Regions from separate parts of the Kineococcus deserti genome, predicted to be linked through region 1. Evidence: predicted binding sites of a transcription regulator. Region 1 holds the regulator's gene; the other holds the start of a gene.
What was found. The regulator HrcA, encoded in region 1, represses chaperone genes, less so after heat shock. The targets are predictions, from matches to a motif close to GNTNGCACTCGGNNNNNCCGAGTGCNANC.
Positions count from the first base shown of each region.

Region 2: a site for HrcA is predicted at 2,946-2,974, ahead of groL (chaperonin GroEL). Genes of this name have one in related genera too.

Region 1 is NZ_JBJLSI010000009.1:57,906-63,248, reverse strand. It holds gene ACRYR2_RS09645 (LLM class F420-dependent oxidoreductase) at 1-814, shown strand, start outside; gene ACRYR2_RS09640 (DUF4870 domain-containing protein) at 778-1,200, opposite strand; gene ACRYR2_RS09635 (DUF3097 domain-containing protein) at 1,292-2,158, opposite strand; gene hrcA (heat-inducible transcriptional repressor HrcA) at 2,268-3,314, shown strand; gene dnaJ (molecular chaperone DnaJ) at 3,355-4,476, shown strand; gene ACRYR2_RS09620 (Gmad2 immunoglobulin-like domain-containing protein) at 4,631-5,343, opposite strand, start outside.
Region 2 is NZ_JBJLSI010000002.1:166,619-171,961, reverse strand. It holds gene ACRYR2_RS02780 (aldose epimerase family protein) at 1-232, opposite strand, end outside; gene ACRYR2_RS02775 (uracil-DNA glycosylase) at 287-937, opposite strand; gene ACRYR2_RS02770 (DUF3263 domain-containing protein) at 1,183-1,476, shown strand; gene ACRYR2_RS02765 (hypothetical protein) at 1,503-1,667, shown strand; gene ACRYR2_RS02760 (cold-shock protein) at 1,895-2,098, shown strand; gene ACRYR2_RS02755 (YceI family protein) at 2,151-2,702, opposite strand; gene groL (chaperonin GroEL) at 3,154-4,779, shown strand; gene ACRYR2_RS02745 (DUF892 family protein) at 4,958-5,343, shown strand, end outside.

The sequences.
Region 1 (5,343 bases):
GTTGCGGGTGGGTTTCTCGCGGCGGAAGGACCCCGTCCGGGGTTTCGCCGTGACGGCCGGTGTGCCGTTCGTCGTGACCACGGCGCGGGGGCAGGAGCGTGCGGAGGCCGAACTGCCGGTGCGGCGCCACCTGGCGCTGTACCTGGGCGGGATGGGGTCGCGGGAGCAGAACTTCTACGCCGACCTCGGACGCCGGCTGGGTTTCGCCGACGCGGTGGACGAGGTGCAGGAGCTGTTCCTGACGGGCCGGCAGGCGCAGGCGGCGCTCAGGGTTCCGCAGGGTCTGCTGGAGGCGTGCTGCCTGGTGGGCTCGGCCGAGCACGTGCGGAGCCGGCTGGCCGACTACGAACGGGCGGGGGTCACGACCGTGGCGCTGATCCCGATGGGCGGTGATCCGGTGGGGGGGGGGGGGGGGGGGGGGGGGGGGGGGGGGGGGGGGGGGCGGGGGGGGGGGGTGGGGGGGGGGGGGCGCGGCGCCCCCCCCCCCCCCCCCCCCCCCCCCCCACCGCGATCGACCCGGCGATGCAGCCGGCCAGCACCACGGCGGGCAGGACCCACCCCGGCGACGACGAGATCCTGGCGGGCTGCGTCGAGGCCGTGCGCGAAGCGCTGGTCGCGGGAGGCGTGCACGACGTCGCCCCCGGGCTGGAGGGGGCGCCCCGTTCGCCCTGGCCCAGGGTCCCGGCACCGGCGTCGCGCTGCACGGCCGGCCGGTGCCGGACGCCCGGCGCACGCCGACCTGCGCGTTGCGCCGGGCGCTGGGGGAGCACGTGCGGCTCAGCGGACCATCCTGATGATCAACGGGTACCGGTAGACGCGGCCCTGGTTGGCGGCGACCGCGGCCAGGACCGCGCAGACCAGCGCTGCGATGGCGGGGACGGCCAGGAGGGCGAACAGGACCGACCCGATCCCGAGCGTGACGACGGTCAGGATCGAGAAGACGACGGTCAGCACGATCTCGTAGACGACCAGCGAGATCGTCATGTTCAGCGCCTCGGCACTGTGCCCGCGGACGAACCCGCTGCGGTCCTTGAAGACCAGGAAGACGATCAGCGGGCCCAGGAAGGGCAACGTGAGGAAACCGGCGGCGATGGCCGACAGGTGCCCGAACATGCCCCACATGCGTTCGTCGGACGGCGACAGCGGGGCGGGAGCGTACTGCTGGTGGTGTTGCGGCGGCGGGTACTGGTGTTCGCTCACCCCTCGATGCTGGCGCATTCCCCCGCCGTTGTCGTCCGCCCGGAGTCGGGTTCTGCCGCCCCGCCGTCTCCTCCCCAGGTCGGGGCCGGGGTCACCGGTCCGCCGAGTCCGCGGTGACGAAGTCCACCAGTTCCTCCACCCGGCCCAGCAGCGCCGGCTCGAGGTCGGCGTAGGTGCGCACGGTGCCCAGGATCCGCTTCCAGCCGTGCGCGACGTCGGCCTGGGTGGCGTGCGGCCAGCCCAGCTCGGCCAGGATCCCGTGCTTCCAGGACTGCCCGCGCGGGATCGTCGGCCACCGGGTCCAGCCCAGCCGCTGCGGCCGCACCGACTGCCACACGTCGACGAAGGGGTGTCCCAGCACCAGCACGTGCGGGCTCGCGCCGACCTGCGCCACGATCCGCGACTCCTTCGAGCCCGGCACCAGGTGGTCGACGAGCACCCCGATCCGCCGGCCGGGGCGGGGGCCGAAGGAGCGGATGGCCGCGTCGAGGTCGTCGACGCCGTCGAGCATCTCCACGACGACGCCCTCGATGCGCAGGTCGTCGCCCCAGACCTTCTCGACGAGCTCGGCGTCGTGCCGGCCCTCGACGAGGATCCGCGAGGCGCGGGCCGTGCGCGCGCTCGCGCCCGCGACGGCGACCGAGCCGCTGGCCGTGCGGGTCGCTCGCGCCGGCCCCGCCGCCTTCGGGGCCACCAGCCGCACCGGCTGGCCCTCGACCCAGAAGCCGGGGCCCAGCGGGAAGGTGCGGGTGCGGCCCCTCGCGTCCTCGAGCACGACGACGTGCACCCCGCCGCTCTTCTCCACGCGCACGACCGCGCCCACCCAGCCGGTCTCGACGTCCTCCACGACCAGCCCCGTCACGGCCGGTTCGTCGCGGTGCACCGGCTTGGGACGGGTGCGGGCGTGCGGGTCGCTGGACAGCACGTCGCTGCCGTACCGGTCTTCGTAGGTGGCCACGCCGGAACGCTAGCCAGGCGCGCGGGGTTGAGGGTGGAGGCGCGGCGGAGGCCGACGGCCTAGACTTGGCACTCACGTGCGAGGAGTGCCAGACCGCAGGGAGGGACGGATGAGCGACGACCGCAGGCTCGCGGTGCTGCGGGCCATCGTCCAGGACTACGTCTCCAGCCACGAGCCCGTCGGCTCCAAGGTGCTCGTCGAGCGCCACCAGCTCGGCGTCTCGCCGGCCACCATCCGCAACGACATGGCGGTGCTGGAGGAGGAGGGGTACATCACCCAGCCGCACACCAGCGCCGGGCGCATCCCCACCGACAAGGGCTACCGGCTGTTCGTCGACCGCCTCGCGGGCGTCAAACCCATGTCGGCCGCCGAGAAGCGCGCCATCCAGACCTTCCTGGACGGCGCCGACGACCTCGACGACATCGTCGACCGCACGGTGCGGCTGCTGGCCCAGATCACCCGGCAGGCCGCCGTCGTGCAGTACCCCTCGCTCTCGCGCGCGGCGGTGCGGCACGTCGAGCTCGTCAGCGTCGGCGGCCGCAGCGCCCTGCTGGTCCTCATCACCGACTCCGGCCGCGTCGAGCAGCGGGTGCTGGACATCCGCTCGGCCACCGACGTCGAGGCGCTGGGGGTGTCGCTGGCCGCGCTGCGCACCCGGCTGAACGCCTCCGTCGCCGGCAAGCGGCTGCGCGAGGCCCGCGACGCCCTGACCGACGTCGTCCAGGCCACCCCGGCCGCCGACATGGCGATCGCCGCGGAAGTGGCCGCGGCGCTGGGGGACTGCCTGACCGCGTCGCTGGAGGAGCGCGTCGTCATCGCCGGCACCGCCAACCTCGTGAAGTCCTCCTCCGACCTGACGACGTCCCTGGGCAGCGTGCTGGAGGCGCTCGAGGAGCACGTCGTGCTGCTGCGGCTGGTCCAGGAGATGGCCGAGGACCCCGAGCACGACCGGGGGGCCCTCACCGTCCGCATCGGCGCCGAGAACCTGCACCTGGGCCTGGACGGCACCTCCGTGGTCACCAGCGGCTACGGAACCGGCTCCGACACGGTCCTGGCCCGGCTCGGCGTGCTCGGCCCGACCCGGATGGACTACCCGACCACGATGGCCGCGGTGCGTGCGGTGTCACGCTACGTCTCGCGCATCCTCGCCCAGTGAACGGCCCAGTGATGGAAACCGACAGGAGAACCCCGACCTCGTGAGCGACTACTACGACGTCCTCGGCGTCTCCCGGGACGCCTCGGCGGAGGACATCAAGCGCGCGTACCGCAAGCTCGCGCGCAAGCTGCACCCCGACGTGAACCCCGACGCGGGTGAGCAGTTCAAGGAGGTCTCCCAGGCCTACGAGACGCTGTCCAACGCCGACAAGCGCGCCGCCTACGACCGCGGCGGCTCGATGCCCGGCGGCGGCAGCGGGTTCGGGGCCGGGTTCGGCTTCTCCGACATCATGGACGCCTTCTTCGGCCAGGGCGCCGGAGGCGGCGGCCGGGGCGGCGGGCCGGCCAGCCGCACCCAGCGCGGCCAGGACGCGCTCATCCGCGTCGACGTCGACCTGGCCGAGGCGGCCTTCGGCGGCGAGCGCTCCATCCAGGTCGACACCGCGATCCTGTGCCCCACCTGCAAGGGGTCGTGCTGCCAGCCGGGCACCAGCCCGGCCACCTGCGACATCTGCCACGGCCAGGGCTCGGTCCAGCGCGTCGTGCGCTCGCTGCTCGGCCAGGTCATGACGACCCAGCCGTGCCCGACCTGCCGCGGCTTCGGCACCGTCCTGCCCTCGCCGTGCCTGGAGTGCTCGGGGGAGGGCCGCATCCGCGCGCGCCGGCCGCTGACCATCCGCATCCCCGCGGGCGTGGACACCGGCACCCGCATCCAGCTCGCCTCCCAGGGCGAGGTCGGCACCGCCGGCGGCCCGCCCGGCGACCTGTACGTCGAGATCCACGAACGTCCGCACCCGGTGTTCTCCCGCTCCGGGGACGACCTGATGTGCACCCTGCAGGTCCCCATGACCGCCGCCGCGCTCGGGGCGACGATCCCGCTGGAGACCCTCGACGGGACCGAGGACGTCGACGTGCGGCCCGGTACGCAGGCCGGGGAGGTCGTGACGCTGAAGCAGAAGGGCGCCGAGCACCTGCGCGCCCAGGGCCGCGGCGACCTGCTGGTCACCCTCGAGGTCGCCACCCCCCGCGACCTCGACGACGAGCAGGAGGAACTGCTGCGGCGGCTGGCCGAACTGCGCGGTGAGGTCCGCCCCGCCGGCAAGCTCGCCCCCGCCCACCAGGGGGTGTTCTCCAAGCTGCGCGACCGGCTCTCCGGCCGCTGAGCCCCGCGCGGGTCGAGCGCGCGCAGGCAGGTTCGGGCGCGGGGTCGCCGCGTGCCGGGCTGCGGGCGTGGGGGTTTGGGCGCGGGGTCACCGCGTGCGCGGTGATCGGGCGCGCGGTCACCGCGCGCCCGAACCGTGGACCCGGACCGCGGCCTCAGGAGACGGTGAACTCCTTGGTGTCGCCGACGGACACCGAGCCCTCACCGTCGGACTCGTCGGGGGCGAACACCGCGACGGTGTAGGTGCCGGCGGGGACCTGGGCGGTGAACGAGTACTCGGCGTACGTCCCGTTCGCCCCGGCCTGCGTCCAGCTGCGCGCGACCTCGGTGCCGGCCGCGTCGGTGATCGTGTACACCAGCGTGCCCTCGAACGCCGTCCCGACGCCCTCGACCGTCACCGACCCCGGTCCGGGGGTGACCGACGTGATCCACGCCGGGGCCTGGACGTCGGCCTGCGGTGCCCGCGACAGCGTCTCGGCGACCGGCGTGCCGAACAACGTCGGACGCGACTGCCCGTCGACCCGGATCTCGACCGGCTGGTCCTCGCCCGCGGCGGCGGTGACCGTGTAGACGAGCTGCTGGACCGCGGTCCCGGCGTCCCCCGTGCTGCCCGCGGCGGCCGCCGCGGACAGGTCCACGACGAGGCGGCCGTCGCCCCCGGTGACGGTCGCGGACTCGTCCGCCGACCACGGGCTGGTGTAGTCGGGGTCCGTCGGGTCGCCGGAGAGCATGGCGCGCAGCGCGTTCGTCGCGTCGTCCGCGGCGGCACCGCTCACCGGGACGTACTCGCGGAACAGCTTCGCCGGTTCGCCGCCGAGCCAGTACACCGGTACCGAGGACGCGCCCGTGGGCAGCGTCGCGTCGGCCG
Region 2 (5,343 bases), on a different contig from region 1:
CCACGACGGCGCCGGGGTAGCCCGAGGCGGCCTCGTACGCCGCGACGTCGGGCAGGCCGACGACCACATCGCCCAGGGTCGCGTCGGCGGCCGGGACGCGGACCTGCTGCAGCGTCGCCCCGCGGGTCAGGACCGCCGCGCTCGCGCCCGAGGGCAGCCGCAGTTCCCAGCGCTCGACGGGTTCTCCGCGCCGGGTCCGTCCGAAGGGGCTGCTGTGCACCGTTGCGCTCATGCGGGCATCGTGCCCTACGCGTTCGGGCGCGGGACGACGTGCCGGTTCCCGGGGCTACCGCAGCGCCCAGTCGATCCCCTCCCCGCCCTGCGCGCGCAGCAGTTCGTCGACCCGGCTGAAGGGGCGGGAACCGAAGAACCCGCGGGAGGCCGACAGCGGGCTGGGGTGCACGCCGGCCACGACGGGGACGTCCCCCAGCAGCGGGGTCACCGTCTGCGCGTCGCGGCCCCACAGCAGCGCGACCAGGGGGCCGCCGCGGGCGGCCAGCGCCCGCACGGCGGCGTCGGTCACGGCCTGCCAGCCGATCCTGCGGTGCGAGCCGGAACTGCCCGCGCGCACGGTCAGCACCCGGTTCAGCAGCAGCACCCCCGCGGCGGTCCAGGCCGAGAGGTCGCCGTGCTCGGGCGGGACGACGCCGACGTCCTCGCGCAGTTCCCGGCCGATGTTCACCAGGCTGCGCGGCAGCGGCCGCACGTGGGGCTCGACGGCGAAGCTCAGCCCGACCGGGTGGCCGACGGTGGGGTAGGGGTCCTGGCCGACGAGCAGCACCCGGACGTCGTCGAAGGGCTGCCGGAAGGCGCGCAGGACGTTGCCCGGGGCGGGCAGCCACAGCTCCGGCTCGGCCGCCAGCGCCGCCGAGACGCGCACCAGGTCGGCCCGGGCCCCGGCCAGGGCGGTGGCCCAGCCGGGGTCCAGGGAGTCGATCCCGAGGCCCGCCGGGTCGTCCGCCGTAGCCGGGAAGGTCGGCGCCGGCGGGGTGGTTGAGGAGGGTGGGTCGGGAGTCACGGGTGCGACGTTACCCACCGGTCGGCGCGCCCGCAGGGGTGAATGACACCGGTGTGGTGCGCTCCTAGACTCACCCCCGGGCCGCCGGGCACGGGGGCCGTGGTGAGAGGGGTGGACACGTGGAGCGGTCGGACGCAGCGGCGCGCAAGGAGCCCGGCGCAGACCTGAGCGGACACGTGCAGGAGCAGCCCGCCGGGCAGCTGCCCGAGGGGCTCAGCCGCCGGGACGCCGAGATCCTCGCCTTCGAGCGGCAGTGGTGGAAGTACGCCGGCGCCAAGGAGCAGGCCGTGCGTGAGCTGTTCGACCTCTCGCCCACGCGGTACTACCAGTTGCTCAACGCCCTCATCGACTCCCCGGCCGCCCTGGCGCACGACCCGATGCTCGTCAAGCGGTTGCGCCGGATGCGGGCCAGCCGGCAGCGCGCCCGCTCCGCCCGCCGACTGGGCGTCCAGCCCTGACGCCGCGCGGTGGCCAGGCGCGGCGGTTGGCTGCCCGCCGTGGCGCACACCGGACACGGCGCGGCCCGGCCGGCGTGCTGGTGCTGGTGCTCGTCTGGCTCCTCGTCGTGGCGGTCGTGGTGACCGGAGCCGTTCTCCTCGTACGTTCCGTGGCCGCTCCGTTGCTGGACGTCGTGGGCCGGGTTCTCTGAGGGTGTCCCGGGTGACGGTTCCGTGAAGACGAGGTTCGCAGAACCTTGTCCCACGAGCCCCCTCCCGCACTAACCTGAGCAGCGGTCGATCAGTTCGATGAGCACGTCCTCTCGGGGGGGAAGCGCACGTCGGGCGTCGCCCACGGCCTCATCGCCGCGGGCAGCGTGAGACCCGTGTCCGGCGCTGCCGGAGGCGTTTCCGCTCGCTGCACCACCAGGAGAAGGCAATGGCTCAGGGCACCGTGAAGTGGTTCAACGCCGAGAAGGGGTACGGCTTCATCACCGTCGACGACGGTGGCGCTGACGTGTTCGTCCACTACTCGGCCATCGTGGCGGACGGCTACCGCTCCCTCGAGGAGGGGCAGCGCGTCGAGTTCGAGGTCGGCCAGGGGCAGAAGGGCCCGCAGGCCGAGAGCGTCCGCGCCGTCTGACCCGCTCGGGGTGGCGGTCCGGTGTCCGCACCGCCACCCCGGGCCCGTCGCGTCAGTCCGTCGCCGGCAGCGCGGAGATCTCGAACTCGAGGGTCACCGTGTCCGAGACCAGGACGCCGCCGGTCTCCAGGGGAGCGTTCCACACGACGTCGTAGTCGCTGCGCTTGATCTGCGTGCTGCCCTCGAAACCCAGCCGGGTGTTGCCGAACGGGTCCTTGGCCGCGCCGGTGTACTCGAAGTCGATCGCCACCGGCCGGGTGGTGGCCTTGATGGTGAGGTCACCGCGGATCCGGTGGATCCGCGGGCCGACCTCCTCCACGCTGCGCGAACGGAACGCGATCGTCGGGTGGTGCGGGGCGTCGAAGAAGTCGTTGGTGCGCAGGTGCTCGTCCCGGTGCGGGTCGCGGGTGTCGACGCTGGCGACCGCGACGTCCACCTGCACCCAGCTCGCCGCGGGGTCGGTGAAGTCGACGTGGGCTCGGCCGGTGAAGTCGAGGAACTGCCCGCGCACCCGCGTGACCATCGCGTGCCGGGCCACGAAGCCGATCCGGCTGTGGCTGGGGTCCAGAACGTAGTCCCCGGACATCTCCTCGACCCGGCGCATCTGCAACGCCTGGATCCGCATCGACAGCTCGGACAACTCGGGGCTCCTGGTGGTTCTCGGGGGCGTGGCCTCTGGAGGTGTCGGGCGCCGCGGTGGCGTTCTGACCCGGCGCCACCCGGACGGCCCCCGCAGATCACGCGTCCGGTGCACCACGGGCGCCGTCGGCTTGCACGACGGGTGTCGATGTGGTTCACGGAAGCGGCCGCCCCCGGGTTCGCGGCGGGTGAACGCGCGGCCCAGGGGGTTTGCACTCGAGGGGGTCGAGTGCCAACATTGGCGTTGGCACTCTCGAGTCGAGAGTGACAACAGCACCTCGACCCGGGAGCGAAGCTCCCTGGCCGGTCCGGTGAGACCGTCGGGCGCTGGGGGACGTGACCCCAGGGACCGCGGTCGTCCGTCGCGGGCACCGTTCCGGCCGCCCACCGCCCGTCTTCTGGGAGGAACACCAGGCATGAGCAAGATCATCGCCTTCGACGAAGAGGCTCGTCGCGGCCTCGAGCGCGGGATGAACCAGCTCGCCGACGCTGTCAAGGTGACGCTCGGCCCCAAGGGCCGCAACGTCGTCCTGGAGAAGAAGTGGGGCGCCCCCACGATCACCAACGACGGTGTGAGCATCGCCAAGGAGATCGAGCTCGACGACCCGTACGAGAAGATCGGCGCCGAGCTCGTCAAGGAAGTCGCCAAGAAGACGGACGACGTCGCCGGCGACGGCACCACCACCGCCACCGTCCTGGCCCAGGCGCTCGTGCGCGAGGGTCTGCGCAACGTGGCCGCGGGTGCGAACCCGATGGGCCTCAAGCGCGGCATCGAGAAGGCCGTCGAGGCCGTGACCGAGCAGCTGCTCGGCGCCGCCAAGGAGGTCACCACCAAGGAGCAGATCGCGGCCACCGCCGGGATCTCCGCCGGTGACGCCTCCATCGGCGAGCTCATCGCCGAGGCGCTCGACAAGGTCGGCAAGGAAGGTGTCATCACCGTCGAGGAGAGCAACACCTTCGGCCTCGAGCTCGAGCTCACCGAGGGCATGCGCTTCGACAAGGGCTACATCTCGCCCTACTTCGTCACCGACGCCGAGCGTCAGGAGACCGAGCTCGAGGACCCGTACCTCCTCGTCCTCAACTCCAAGATCTCGACCGTCAAGGACCTGCTCCCGCTGCTGGAGAAGGTCATGCAGTCGGGCAAGCCGCTCGTCATCATCGCCGAGGACGTCGAGGGCGAAGCCCTCGCGACCCTGGTCGTGAACAAGATCCGCGGCACCTTCAAGTCCGTCGCCGTCAAGGCCCCGGGCTTCGGCGACCGCCGCAAGGCCATGCTGAACGACATCGCCATCCTCACCGGTGGCCAGGTCATCTCCGAGGAGGTCGGCCTCAAGCTCGACACCGCGGACCTCGACCTGCTGGGCCGCGCCCGCAAGGTCGTCGTCACCAAGGACGAGACCACGATCGTCGAGGGTGCCGGCGACGCCGACGCCATCGCCGGCCGCGTGGGCCAGATCCGCGCCGAGATCGAGCGCAGCGACTCCGACTACGACCGCGAGAAGCTCCAGGAGCGTCTTGCCAAGCTGGCCGGCGGCGTGGCCGTCATCAAGGCCGGCGCGGCGACCGAGGTCGAGCTCAAGGAGCGCAAGCACCGCATCGAGGACGCCGTCCGCAACGCGAAGGCCGCCGTCGAGGAGGGCATCGTCGCCGGTGGTGGCGTGGCCCTCATCCAGGCCGGTGCCGCGGCGTTCGAGAAGCTCGAGCTGTCCGGTGACGAGGCCACGGGCGCGAACATCGTCAAGGTCGCCGTCGAGGCTCCGCTGAAGCAGATCGCCGTCAACGCCGGCCTCGAGGGCGGCGTCGTGGCGGAGAAGGTGCGCGGCCTGCCCACCGGTCACGGCCTGAACGCCGCCACCGGCGAGTACGTCGACCTGCTCGACGCCGGCATCAACGACCCGGTCAAGGTGACGCGCTCCGCGCTGCAGAACGCCGCCTCCATCGCGGCGCTCTTCCTCACCACCGAGGCCGTCATCGCCGACAAGCCGGAGAAGGCCGCTGCGGCCCCGGCCGGCGACGGTGGCATGGGCGGCATGGACTTCTGAGTCCCGCCAGCTCCTGGTAGTACCCAGCACCACCCGCGAGGGCGGTCCTCCCACCGGAGGGCCGCCCTCGTGGCGTTCCGGCGTCCAACGCCCGGGGGCCGGTGCTCCCGGCGGCGGGAGCGTCCCGACCGTGCCAGATTGGCCACGGACCAGGACGCCGATCGCGAAGGAGCGCACGATGTTCGACCGTCTGAGCACCCCCGAGGAGATCTTCAGCTACAAGCTGGGGGCAGCCCTCACCATGGAGAAGGACACCCTGGCGATGCTGGGGGACCTCCAGGAGTCCGCCCGCCGCCCGGAGCTGAAGCAGTTGCTGGCCGAGCACGCAGAGGAGACCCGGCAGCAGATCCAGGTGGTCGAGCAGTGCTTCGCCCTGCTGGGCGAGGAGGTCGACGACTCCCCGTGCCCGGTCACCAAGGCGCTCGCCGCCGAGGCCGAGGCGACCCTGAAGAAGACCGACGACTCCCTCGTCGACGCCGTCATCCTCGCCGGCGCGCTGGAGACCGAGTACCACGAGCAGGCCGTCTACGAGACGCTGCTCCTGCACGCCCGCGCCCGCGGTGC